One region of the Bradyrhizobium sp. CCBAU 51745 genome, then DNA from elsewhere that is predicted to be linked to it. Evidence: riboswitches for the same ligand, from Rfam matches in the RefSeq annotation. Region 1 holds a riboswitch; each other region holds the start of a gene.
What was found. Region 1 has a riboswitch for cobalamin ahead of metE (5-methyltetrahydropteroyltriglutamate--homocysteine S-methyltransferase). Riboswitches for the same ligand answer to the same signal wherever they lie in the genome.
Positions count from the first base shown of each region.

Region 2: it holds a riboswitch for cobalamin, as region 1 does, so the genes downstream of both, XH98_RS27650 (TonB-dependent receptor) here and metE (5-methyltetrahydropteroyltriglutamate--homocysteine S-methyltransferase) in region 1, are expected to answer to the same signal.
Region 3: it holds a riboswitch for cobalamin, as region 1 does, so the genes downstream of both, XH98_RS27730 (DUF1636 family protein) here and metE (5-methyltetrahydropteroyltriglutamate--homocysteine S-methyltransferase) in region 1, are expected to answer to the same signal.

Region 1 is NZ_LBJP01000093.1:66,309-70,416, reverse strand. Features, by position in the region: gene metE (5-methyltetrahydropteroyltriglutamate--homocysteine S-methyltransferase) at 1-2,066, opposite strand, end outside; cobalamin riboswitch at 2,167-2,369, opposite strand; gene XH98_RS36685 (nodulate formation efficiency C protein) at 3,103-3,927, shown strand.
Region 2 is NZ_LBJP01000086.1:203,320-207,427, forward strand. Features, by position in the region: gene XH98_RS27650 (TonB-dependent receptor) at 1-1,571, opposite strand, end outside; cobalamin riboswitch at 1,687-1,890, opposite strand; gene XH98_RS27655 (histidine phosphatase family protein) at 1,964-2,536, shown strand; gene cobT (nicotinate-nucleotide--dimethylbenzimidazole phosphoribosyltransferase) at 2,529-3,581, opposite strand; gene cobF (precorrin-6A synthase (deacetylating)) at 3,592-4,108, opposite strand, start outside.
Region 3 is NZ_LBJP01000086.1:218,608-222,715, reverse strand. Features, by position in the region: gene XH98_RS27740 (cobyric acid synthase) at 1-1,065, opposite strand, end outside; gene cobO (cob(I)yrinic acid a,c-diamide adenosyltransferase) at 1,071-1,706, opposite strand; cobalamin riboswitch at 1,746-1,965, shown strand; gene XH98_RS27730 (DUF1636 family protein) at 2,062-2,436, shown strand; gene cobW (cobalamin biosynthesis protein CobW) at 2,433-3,467, shown strand; gene cobN (cobaltochelatase subunit CobN) at 3,467-4,108, shown strand, end outside.

The DNA.
Region 1 (4,108 bases):
GACGACTCGATCGAAATGACATCCGCATCCATTGCAGCGATCGCAGCGATGATATCGTTAAACTCTGAGTAGCACATATGTGTATGGATTTGCGTTTGATCGGCTACGCCAGATGAGCAGATGCGGAAGCAATCTCCGGCCCAATCTAGATATGCCTTCCAATCCGACCGGCGCAATGGCAATCCTTCGCGGAGTGCAGCTTCGTCGATCTGGATCATGGCCGCACCGGCATTCTCGAGATCGCGGACTTCGTCGCGGATCGCGAGCGCAAGCTGACGGCAGACCTCGCTTCTAGGAATATCATCGCGAACAAACGACCAGTTCAGGATCGTCACCGGTCCGGTCAACATCGCCTTCATCGGCTTACTGGTTAGTGATTGCGCGTAGCGCCACCATTCCAAGGTGATCGGCGTCGACCGTACTACGTCCCCAAACAGGATCGGGGGCCTGACGCAGCGCGAACCATAGGACTGTACCCATCCATTCCTGGTAAATGCGAACCCGGCGAGTTGCTCGCTAAAGTACTGCACCATGTCATTACGCTCGAATTCGCCATGCACGAGGACGTCAATACCGATGTCCTCCTGCCAGCGTACGGCGCGGGCTATCTCCTCCTTGAGGAACCTGTCGTATTGTTCGTCGCTCATCGCACCTCGCGCATGCGCTGCACGAGCATTTCGGACCTCTGTGGTCTGTGGAAACGATCCGATCGTCGTGGTAGGAAAAGCTGGAAGTCCAAAGCGTTTCCTTTGGATTTCGGAACGACGGGCAAATGGGCTGGCGCGCCGGCGCATCGTCTGGCCGATCCTCCTCATCCGGACAGCGACTTTGGTATCATGGATCTTCGGCGAAGTCCGGCGGGCAGTCACAGCGCGTTCCGAATCGGCAAGAGCTAGCCCAACATTCTCGTCGCCTGCGAGTGCCCGCCCTAGGATCGCAAGCTCACGCATCTTCTGAACCGAGAAAGCGAGCCAGCTCTTGACGTCGGACGCAAGCCCGGTCTCGAGTTCAACATCGACCGGCACGTGAAGCAGCGAGCAGGATGGAGCGAGCTGTACACGGTGCCTGCCGAGCTTCGCAATCGCTGGATCGAGCCGCTTCCGGAGCGACGACAAGTTCGAGCGCCATATATTCCGGCCGTCGATGACACCGAGCGACATGACGAGATCTCTTCGGCCGTCAGCAATGATTTGATCCAATAGCTCAGGCGCTCGAACAAGATCAAGGTGCAGACCGGAAACTGGCAGGCTCAAGGCAGTATTCAGATTGTCGCCTAGCGGGCCGAAATAACTGGCAACCATGATCTTGATGTCCGGTCCCTCCTTTGCGAACCGGTTATAGGCATGTAGCAACGATTTTCGTGCCGCCTCATCCAGATCAAGGGCCAGGCAGGGCTCGTCAAGCTGAACCCAACCAGCCCCTCGTTCGGCCAATTCATGCAGAACGTCGATATAGACCGGTATCAGATCATCCAGTAGGGAGAGGGTCTGGAACGCGCTATCGGTACTCCTGCCGAGTTTTAGGAATGTGACCGGCCCGATCAGGACCGGGCGGGTCTGAAAGCCTAGAGCCTTTGCTTCCTCGTACTCTTCAACGGGTTTGCGACTGCACAATCTGAACGCTTGTTCCCTGTAAAACTCTGGGATCATATAGTGGTAGTTAGTGTCGAACCACTTGGTCATTCCCTGCGCGGGTGCGCCAGATCCCCGCGGGCTCTGGCCGCAACTCGCATCCTGATCGTCGCATTGTGATCCGCGGGCCATGGCGAAGTACGTCCTGAGCGAAACGGATTCTCCTTTCGAGGCGTAGATCTCCGGGATGGCGCCGACCATGACACTTGTATCGAGCACCTGATCGTATAGCGAGAAGTCGTTCGACGGAATGATCGTGACGCCGAGAGATTTCTGACGAGCCCAGTTCGCTGCGCGCAGGCCGGATGCGTCCTCGTGCAACTGCTGTTCGCTGATCTTTCCGGCCCAGTAGCTTTCAAGAGCGAGTTTGAGCTCACGCCTTGGACCGATGCGCGGCGTCCCGAGCGTAGCGATTGGAAGAGAGGGAAGAGACATAGCTTTAACCTCTGTTCGGGACAAAGGCCATGGCGGACGCAGGCAGGGGAGTCGCGCGTGCGACGACTGCTTGGCGCACCACCGAGACACCCCGCCCGTGGACCAATATTTTATCGGGGCAGGTCTCCTGGCTTGCTGGTCATCGCTGCTGTCCGGCCTTCCCGAAGCCTTGGAGGCTTCAGTGACATCGTTGGACAGCGGCTCGCCGCTCACAGTTGCGGGGGCAGCGCCGGCATTCGCACCGGCTTCCCTCTTAGCTCCGGATCAAATGGGCACCGGAGAACCTCGACGGCTTGGATTATCGGCAGGAGAACTCTTCCGTCAACCTCTCAGATTGTGTGCCAAGCGAATCTGCGACATCTGTTAGGCGAATGAGCATGCATGCGGCTTCCGATTTTGAGAGGCTCGCCCCGCACCTCCGTTGGCCAGCTGTTTTCTCGGACTGAGGGGTCGACATCGAATAGGCCACGGCACGCGGCGCAATCTAGCAACATGCGCGGCGAGAGGTAGATTTGGCGTGCCAGCCAGACTTCAAAGTCGGGGTTAACTCGGCTTTGTGTCGCTAGCAATCCTGTAGCTCGAACGTCGACGACAACGATAGCGAACCGAACGGTTTTAAATGGCGGCAAACGCACTGCCGATTGTCATCAGGCACTTGGCATCGAGGCGTTCACCTCTCGCGCTGACTATCGGGTACGGCACAAGGATACAACAGCTGCGACGGATACACTGAATGGAAACATCGAAACGGGCGCAGGTCGGAAAGTCGACAAGGAGGGACACAAAATCCGTGCAAATTTCCGCCTATTGCCTGGCACGAAGAATGCAAGCCGTCGGCATGTCCAGTCTCCTCCCGCTGGGCATGTCCAGCTCAGCCGATTGACGCTGTCGCTGGCGAGGGAAGTCAGCGGCACGTGACATAGAGGGGAGCGCCTGCTGGCGCGGGAGAGCTAACGAGGGGTGCCCGCCGCATCTCGGGACTTTTCTTGCGCTCGCTCATAGCAATTCAAGGTCGCCCACTTTGAAAGATGTCTCGATGAAACGCGATAGGCTGAGGCTTATGAAGAGAATGTCTGGAAGACCAGTGCCATGGCTTTGCCTGGGCGGATTTCTAATCTGCCTCGCCTGGCCGGCTGCCAAGAGCAACAATATTCGCGCCAACGACAGCCCCCTAGTCGAACGACTCAAGTCAACTTGGCGAGCGCAAGATGGCGAGACGATAGAACAAATCATCTCCAATGTTTCGATGGTGGCCCAGTTCGTCCCGCAAATGTGGGGCGTTGTTGAACTTGGCCAAAACGACTTTGTTTTCGTTCCGTGGACCAGGCACCGGGACAACAAATCAGACGAACAGTACGTTATCGCTTGGAAAGTCGCGCTCGACGGTACGATTCAACTCGCCTCAACGTATGCGAAGCCGATGGAGTTAGGCTGGCGCGCCCTGGCGCTCTCGCTAATCGCCACTGAAGTCGCAGATGGCGAACGGGGCGCAAATCTTAGCTTTCTGCATGATCCGACCAACTTCAACTTTGTGACTACGCCGCAAGGCCGGCTCGGCGATCTTCTGCGGCACGGCCGCTGCACTATCATCGATCCTGTCGGAGTGGACTACCTACCGAAGCGGAATGACAAGCCGACCGAGAAAGGCGATATGTGGCGCGTTCTGCTCGTGGTGAACTGTAGTATCCAAGGACCACGTTATTTTACATACAATGGGGTCATCTCTTTCGAGAAGACTGAAGGACATGATTGGGAGCCACAATCCTCCTTTGCCAAGCGCATCGCCAAATTTCCTCCTGGCTCCTGGTTCCAACGCACCGAGCCAAACGAAGAGGAAGACTTAGGAGAGCGAAGGCCTTAGCAAATTGTCAAGCAGCGCAACATAGCGGCGCAGCCCGTCCATGGCTGGGCGCGTCGGGCCCTGCTACAAGACAGACCCGCTCCGTTGTTTACGGCTCCACAACTGTCCGGCTGCAGCGGATCGACCCGTCGTGCGCAAGGGTCGGCAGCACGTTTGGTTTTTACCGCCGGTTGTCGAGCTC
Region 2 (4,108 bases), on a different contig from region 1:
CCGTTGACGTCGGTCGAGTTGCGGTCGAGCCCGATATGTTCGACGCGCAGGCCGCCGATCAGAGCGAATGTCCGCGTCAGCTTCAGCCGGTCCTCGAACGACAGCGCCTCGTTGTCGATCCGCGCGGTCTGCGGCCTGGTCGTGAGCAGGCCATAGAAGCCACGGTCGGGATCGACGAGATCAACGGAATCGCCGGGGAAATTCGCCGCGCCCGGCCGGACGAAATCGAGATAGCTCGACGAAAAGGTCGTGACGAGACGATTTTCGAGGCCCGCGATATCAGCATCCCACGTCAGGTCGGTGATATTGCCGACCAGACGCTGGCTGTGCGCGACATAGAAGCGGCTGCGATCGACCGTATTCGTCGTTGTGTTGAACGCCTCAACCTCGTTGTTGAGCCAGGAGCGCTCCGCGCCGTAGGCATAGGCCTGACTCTTCAAGGTGAGGTCGGGCGCGAGCCCCAGCTCGAAGCCGCCGCGGAGCCACACCTCCTGAGCCACGTTGCGGTTGTCGAGAACGTTGTAGTTGGTGTTGAAGGTGCGATCGTCGATGGTAACAGGGCCGAGATTGGTCCCGTTGAAGTTCGAGATATAAGTGCCCGAGACGATGCCTGCCGTCGCGTGCGAGCCGCTGAAGGCCACGGGCACCAGCGGCGTGCCCCAATAGGCCCGTCCGCGATCCTCGCGATATTCGATCGCGCCCCAAACCTTGAGGCTGTCCGAGATGCGGTAGTTGAGCTGGCCAGACACATCGAACGTCCTGGTGCTGGTATCGTCGGCAAAGCCGTTAAGCGTGGAGCGGCTGATATCGAAGCGGTAGTCCAGCCCCTGCACATTGGTGCTGCCGCCCGAGCCGTAATGCGCGCGGAACGAGTTCAACGAGTCCCAGGAGAAGTCCGCTTCGTTCCGGATCGGCCCAGTGTGCGGCTGCTTGGTAACGAAATTGATCGCGCCGCCGGCGGCGCCCTCGCCCGAGATCAGCGAGGCCGGGCCTTTGAGGATTTCCACGGCTTCGAGATTGGCGGTGTCCATGATCCGCGAGGTCATGTTCTGCGGGCCGATCTTGATGCCGTTGTAGAGCGTGTTGATCTGGCTGTTGGTGAAGCCGCGCATCGAGAAGGCTGAAGGCTCGGCGGGATTGTCGCCGGCGGTGACGCCAACCGCGCCTTGCGCGACATCGGAGACGGTGCGGTAGCCCTGCTCGCGCATGGTCTCGGCGGAGATGACTTCGACCGTTGCGGGTGTCTGTCGCACCGTCAGGCCGAGGCGCGAGGCGCTTTCGGCAACCGCATTGCTGTTGAGCGGCGTCGGCGCCGCATTGTTCGTCACGACCGGTCTTGGCGCGACCTCCGCCGCGGCCGGCTTGCGCGCTGTCGCGCGGCGGGTGCCTGCCGCGTCCCGGGCGGCCGGCTTGGCCTGCTTGCGGGATTGCGGGGGCGACACCTCCACAGCCGGCAGCGTCTCGCGGGCCTGCTGCGCCAAAGCGGCGGGCATATCGACAAACGCAAAAGATGTCAGAGCGGCGGACGCCAGCAAAATGCGGCGTGGTCGTACAATACGGCTGGCAAACACGGTCCTGGACCTCGGAGTGACGTCAGTGGCACGTCACCGCAAACCAAGGTCCATCATCAGGCACTAAGCCTTCCGATGAAGCCTGATGTCTGTACTCCCCGACCGACATCTTCGCGTGTGACCACGGCTGACGGCAGGTCTCCTGGCTCGCGGGTCGTGACCGCTTCGTCGCCTTCCCGGGACCGAGGACCCAGTGGCTTTAAAGACGAAGGATTCACCGCTTACAGTTGCGGGGGCAGCTACGGCATTGGGGACAACGTCCCCGCACCGCATTCCCTTTTCATCCCCTCTCGGGGAAACCGTCGCCAGCATCTAGGATTACGACCAAGACGGAGTCAATGTGCAAGACGCGGCGATATTGCCACAGCCACCAACTTCCCCCGGAGATTGACATGGAAGGCGCGACCTTCCTCTGGCTGATCCGACATGCGCCCGTCGACGGCGTCAAAGGGACGATCCACGCGGCCGATGCGGCGGCGGACCTGACCGATCGCGCGCAACTGGAGGTGCTGCGGTCGCGCTTGCCGCGCGACGCTGCGAGCTATGCGAGCCCTGCGCGGCGCACGATCGAGACGGCGCGCGCCCTGGGGCTCGAACCAGAACTGGTGCGCGAGTTTGGCGAGCAGGATTTCGGCGACTGGACCGGCCGGCGGCATGACGAGCTCGCCAGCAGCGGTGGCGAGGCCTATGCGCAGTTCTGGAACGCCCCTGCACACCAGAGACCACCGGGCGGTGAAAGCTTTGAAGATCAGGTCGCCCGCGTCCGTCTGGGTCTCGCGCGGGTCGGCGCGGGTCCGGCGGCGCTGATTGTGCATTCCGGCACGATCCGCGCCGCGCTGTGCATCGCGCTCGACCTGACGCCGGATGCCGCCTTGCGCTTCGTGATCGATCCGCTGTCGCTGACCCGGATCGACCGGCTCGCGACCGGCTGGCGGGTCTGGTCGGTCAACCAGCGGGTCAGCTAGGCCTGTCAGGCACGTTGGCCTGCGCGAAGGTCGCCATGTCATTGTGGAGCGCGCAGGCCGATCGCACCAGCGGCAGCGCGATCGCGGCGCCAGAACCTTCGCCGAGCCTGAGATCGAGGCTGATCAAGGGCTGCACGTTCAGCGCACGCAACACCAGCCGATGCCCCTGCTCCGCCGATTGATGCGACGGCAGCAGGAATGGCTGGCACGACGGATTGAGCCGCACCGCCGCCAGTGCCGCGACCGAAACGATGAAACCGTCGATCAGCACGGGAATGCGCGCCTGCGCGGCCGCGATGATCGCGCCTGATATCGCCGCGATCTCGAGGCCGCCGACGGCGCACAGGATGTTTTCGGGCGAAGCGCTCGCCACACCGTGGCGCGCGATTGCCGCCTCGATCACGCCCACCTTGTGCGCACGGCCGGCCGCATCGACGCCGGTACCACTGCCCGCGATCTCCTCGGCGCTGATGCCGAGCAGGCTCGCAGCAATCGCCGCAGAAGCCGTGGTGTTACCGATGCCCATTTCGCCGAAGATCAGCAGGTCAGGCTGATGGGCCTTCGCCCGCGCTACCGCGCGCTCGCCGGCCTCGAACGCAAAGGCCAGCTCAGCCGGCGTGAGCGCAGGCTCAACGCTGAAATCGCGCGTGCCGTGGCGCGGCTTGTCCGTGATGATATCAGGCATCGCCTCCTCGGCCAGCGTGCCGGCATCGACAACTTCGAGCGTCGAACCGAGCTCGCGCGCCAGCACCGAGATCGCGGCACCTCCGGACGCAAAATTCGCCATCATCGCGATCGTCACAGCCTGCGGATAGGCCGACACGCCCTGCGCGACGACGCCGTGATCGCCGGCGAAGATGATGATCGGCACGCGCGCGGCGCGCGGGCGTTCGGTCGCCTGCAGGCCGGCAAGCTCGATCGCGAGCTGCTCCAGCCGGCCGAGCGCACCGGTCGGCTTTGTCAGTTGTGCCTGCCGCGCGATCGCCGCTTCGCGGTGGTCGGCGGAGATTTCGGGGCATTTCTGGGTAACCCATTCAGGGAGCATGCTGCCTCGCTTATGGCCTGCGCTTGAGAATGTAGCTGTCCATGATCCAGCCGTGCCGCTCGCGCGCGTCCTGCCGCGCGGCGACGATACGCGGGCCGACCTCAGTCAGGGCGCCGGACAGGATGATCTGGTCGGCCATGCCGAGATAGGCGCCCCACCAGATCTGAAGGCCTTCAGGATCCAGCGACTGGAACGCCGTGCCGCCGTCGAGCATCACGACGACCGTGTCGACGCCTTCAGGCCAGCCGCCTTCGCGCAAGCGGCGCCCGGTCGTCACCAGGAACGGCTCGCCGATATCGTTGAGCGGCAGCGCATGCGCCGCGCACAGCGCCTGGATCGAGGTGATGCCCGGCACCACTTCGATCTCAGGCAAGGGATCGAGCCGGCGCGCGATGCGGAGCGAGGAATCGTAGAGCGAGGGATCGCCCCAGATCAGCAGCGCGACCTTGCCGTCTGCGCCCAGATGATCGGCGATCGTCTGCGACCAGGTCGCCGCGACCGCGTCGTGCCAATCGTCGACGCCCTTG
Region 3 (4,108 bases), on a different contig from region 1:
CGGCGTATCGCCCGCACGGCCTTCGATACCTTCGGGGTCCGCGACGCTGCGTCCCAGCATCTGATAGCCACCGCAGAGGCCGAGCACATGGCCGCCGCGCCGGTGATGTGCGAGCAAATCGATGTCCCAGCCCTGCGCGCGCAAAAAGGCGAGATCGCCGCGGGTGGATTTCGAGCCCGGGATAATGACGAGGCGCACATCGCCCGGGATCGCTTCGCCCGGGCGCACCATCACGAGATCAACAGCCGGCTCGAGCTTGAGCGGATCGAGATCGTCGAAATTGGCGATGCGCGATAGCGCGAGACAGGCGATCTTGGTCTGGCCGGGCTTGCGCGCATCGCTCAGGCCCAGCGCATCCTCGGCCGGCAGCTCGCCGGCGCGCGAAAACCAGGGCAGCACGCCAAGGCCGCGCCATGCGGTCTTTTGCGCGATCAGCCCGTAGCCGTCGTCGAACAGCGTGGGATCGCCGCGGAACTTGTTGATGACAAACCCCTGGATCATCGCGGCATCATCAGGGTCGATCACCGTCTTGATGCCGACGAGTTGTGCGATGACGCCGCCGCGGTCGATGTCGCCGACCAGAACCACCGGCACGTCGGCCTTGCGGGCAAAGCCCATATTGGCAATGTCGGCCTTGCGCAAATTCACTTCGGCCGGGCTGCCGGCACCTTCAACCAGCACCAGATCGGAACGCGCCTTCAGCCGCTCAAAGCTTTCCAGCACGGCGCCCATCAGCGCGGGCTTCATCGCCGCATATTCGCGCGCGCGTGCGGTGGCGATGCGCTTTCCTTGCACGATCACCTGCGAACCGACATCGGTCTCGGGCTTGAGCAGCACCGGGTTCATGTCGGTATGCGGCTCGACGCCCGCTGCGAGCGCCTGCAGCGCCTGGGCGCGGCCGATCTCGCCGCCGTCGACGGTGACGGCGGCATTGTTCGACATGTTCTGCGGCTTGAAGGGGAGCACGCGCAATCCCCGGCGCGTGAAGGCGCGTGCGAGGCCGGCGACGATGAGCGATTTGCCCACGTCCGAGCCCGCCCCCTGGATCATCAGCGCGCGTGCCATCGACTTCAGAACTCGACGCCGGGCTGCGCCTTGATGCCGGAGCGGAACGGATGCTTCACCAGCGTCATCTCGGTGACGAGATCGGCGATCTCGATCAGCTCGTCCTTGGCATTGCGTCCCGTGAGCACGACATGCGTCATCGGCGGCTTCGACGTCTTGAGGAAATCGACGACCTCTGCGATGTCGAGATAGTCGTAGCGCAGCGCGATGTTGATCTCGTCGAGCACGACCATGCGCAGGCTCTCATTGAGGATCAGCTCCTTCGCCTTCTCCCAGCCGGCGCGCGCCGCCGCGATGTCGCGGGCGCGGTCCTGCGTCTCCCAGGTGAAGCCTTCGCCCATGGCGTGGAACTGGCAGAGCTCGCCGAAATGGCCGGTGAGCAGGCGCCGCTCGCCGGTATCCCAGGCGCCCTTGATGAACTGCACCACCGCGCAGGGCAGGCCATGGGCGACACAGCGCACGATCATGCCGAAGGCGGAGGACGACTTGCCCTTGCCGGCGCCGGTGTGGACGATGATGAGGCCCTTTTCGCCGCTCTTGGTCGCCATGATCTTGTCGCGGGCGACCTTGATCTTCGCCATCTTGGCGGCGTGCTTGGCGTCGGTTTCATCTGCCGTTTCGGTCTCCGGCTCGCTCGTCATCGGATCGGTCCTTCGGCTTGACAAGAGGCGGCCGGGGGCAAATGGTGCTCCGGCGTTGGTTCCTGTCCTATGACAGGCGAAGAGGGAATGCGATAGGGTCCGAATCGGCAAGATTTGGGTCCAAAATGCAGCCGCCCCCGCGACCGTGACCGGAGAGATGCCCAAAGCCACTGATCCCCTGAAGGGATCGGGAAGGCGGGGATCGAAGGGGAAACCCTGCTCCGCAAGCCGGGAGACCTGCCAGCGCGGACGATTTGTGGACCGGCGGACGGGGTGTTCCGCGACGGGGAAGCGGGCCTTCGCAAGGATGGTCCGTGGGCCTCTTCGCCTCCCGCTGATACTTCTGGAAGAGGCGATGACTGTCACACTGCATGTCTGCATCACCTGCCGCGCCGGCCAGACGCTGGGCGAGGGCGAGGTCACGCCCGGCAAGCGCCTGCATGGTGCGATCCTCGAGGCCGGCGTGCCCGAGGGTGTGACCGTGGTTCCCGTCGAATGCCTGTCGGCATGCAGCCAGGGCTGCTCGGTCGCACTCAGCGCGCCCGGCCGCTGGTCCTATGTCTATGGCCGCCTGACGGATGCCAACGCGCAGGACGTCGTCGCCGGCGCCGCCGCCTATGCCGCCGCGCCCGATGGTCTCGTGCCCTGGCGCAGCCGGCCCGAAATCTTCCGCAAGCAGTCGCTTGCCCGCATTCCCCCTATCGCCGTGTTGCCGGAGGCCGCCGAATGAACTCGCTTGCAAAAGTCCCCGTGACCGTGGTCACGGGTTTTCTCGGCTCCGGCAAGACCACGCTGATCCAGCATTTGCTCAGCAATGCGGGCGGCAAGAAGCTCGCCGTGCTCGTCAACGAGTTCGGCAGCGAGGGCGTGGATGGCGAGATCCTGAAATCCTGTGCCGACGCGAACTGCCCGGAAGAGAACATCGTCGAGCTCGCCAATGGCTGCATCTGCTGCACCGTCGCCGACGATTTCATTCCGACCATGGAGCAGCTGCTGGCGCGCCCCGTGCGGCCCGATCACATCCTGATCGAGACCTCGGGGCTGGCGCTGCCAAAACCGCTGCTCAAGGCATTCGATTGGCCGGAGATCCGCTCGCGCATCACGGTTGACGGCGTGATTGCGCTCGCCGATGCCGAGGCCGTCGCGGCCGGCCGCTTCGCGCCGGATCCGGATGCGGTCGAGGCGCAGCGCGCTGCGGACGAAAATCTCGATCACGAGACGCCGCTGTCCGAAGTGTTCGAGGACCAGATCGCCTGCGCCGATATCGTGCTGCTGACCAAGGCCGATCTTGCGGGCGCTGCCGGCATCGAAGCCGCAAAGGCCGCGATCGCCGCGGAGATGTCGCGTCGCGTGCCGATGCTGCCGATCACCGACGGCGCCATCGATGCGCGCGTCATCCTCGGCCTCGGCGCTGCCGCCGAGAACGATCTTGCCGCGCGCCCCTCGCATCATGATGGCGAGGAGGAGCACGAGCACGATGATTTCGCCTCCGTCGTGATCGATCTTCCTGAGGTCGCCGACGTCGATGCGCTGGTCGCCTCCGTGCAGAGGCTGGCGCGCGAGCAGAACGTGCTGCGGGCCAAGGGTTACATCGCGGTTGCGGGCAAGCCGATGCGGCTGCTGCTGCAGGCGGTCGGCGAACGCGTGCGCCACCAGTTCGACAAGCCCTGGGGCGCGGGCCACAGGCAGTCAAAGCTCGTCGTGATCGGCGAGCACGGCGATATTGACGAAGCCGCGATCAGGGCGGGATTGGGAGTCTGATGCACGTCGTCTTCCGCGAGAGCCGTGGTCTCGAGGAGACCGCGACGCCAAGGGACATCGGCCAGGACCCGGCCGATCTCGTGGTGCTCTCGTTCTCGGATTCGGACCTGGCAGCGTTTGCGGCGGGCTGGCGGCGTGGCCGCGACGGCCTGCCGTCGCTGCGGCTGGCGAACCTTGCGGAGCTCCGTCATCCGCTCTCGGTCGACACCTATATCGAGCGCACGCTGTCGCAGGCGCGCGGCATTCTGGTGCGGCTGATCGGTGGTGAGTCCTATTGGTCGTACGGGCTTGCGGCGCTCCAGCAACTGGCAAAGGATCGGGGCATCGTGCTCGCGGTGCTGCCGGCCGATGGCCGTGATGACACCAGGCTGGATGCGTATTCGACCTTGCCGGTCTCGACGCTGCGGCGGCTGAAGGTGCTCTGCGACACCGGCGGTCCCGTCGCGGCGCAAGCCGCGATCGCGCAACTCGCGCTGGCCTCGGGTCTCTATGCCGGGCCTGTTACCGGCGAGATGAACGTGCCCGAGATGGGCTTTTACGATCCCGTGCGCGGCGTCATTGCGCCGCCGCCGGGCGAGGGGAAGCCCTTCGCGCTCGTGACATTCTATCGCTCCTATCTCACCGCTGCGGACACCGGGCCT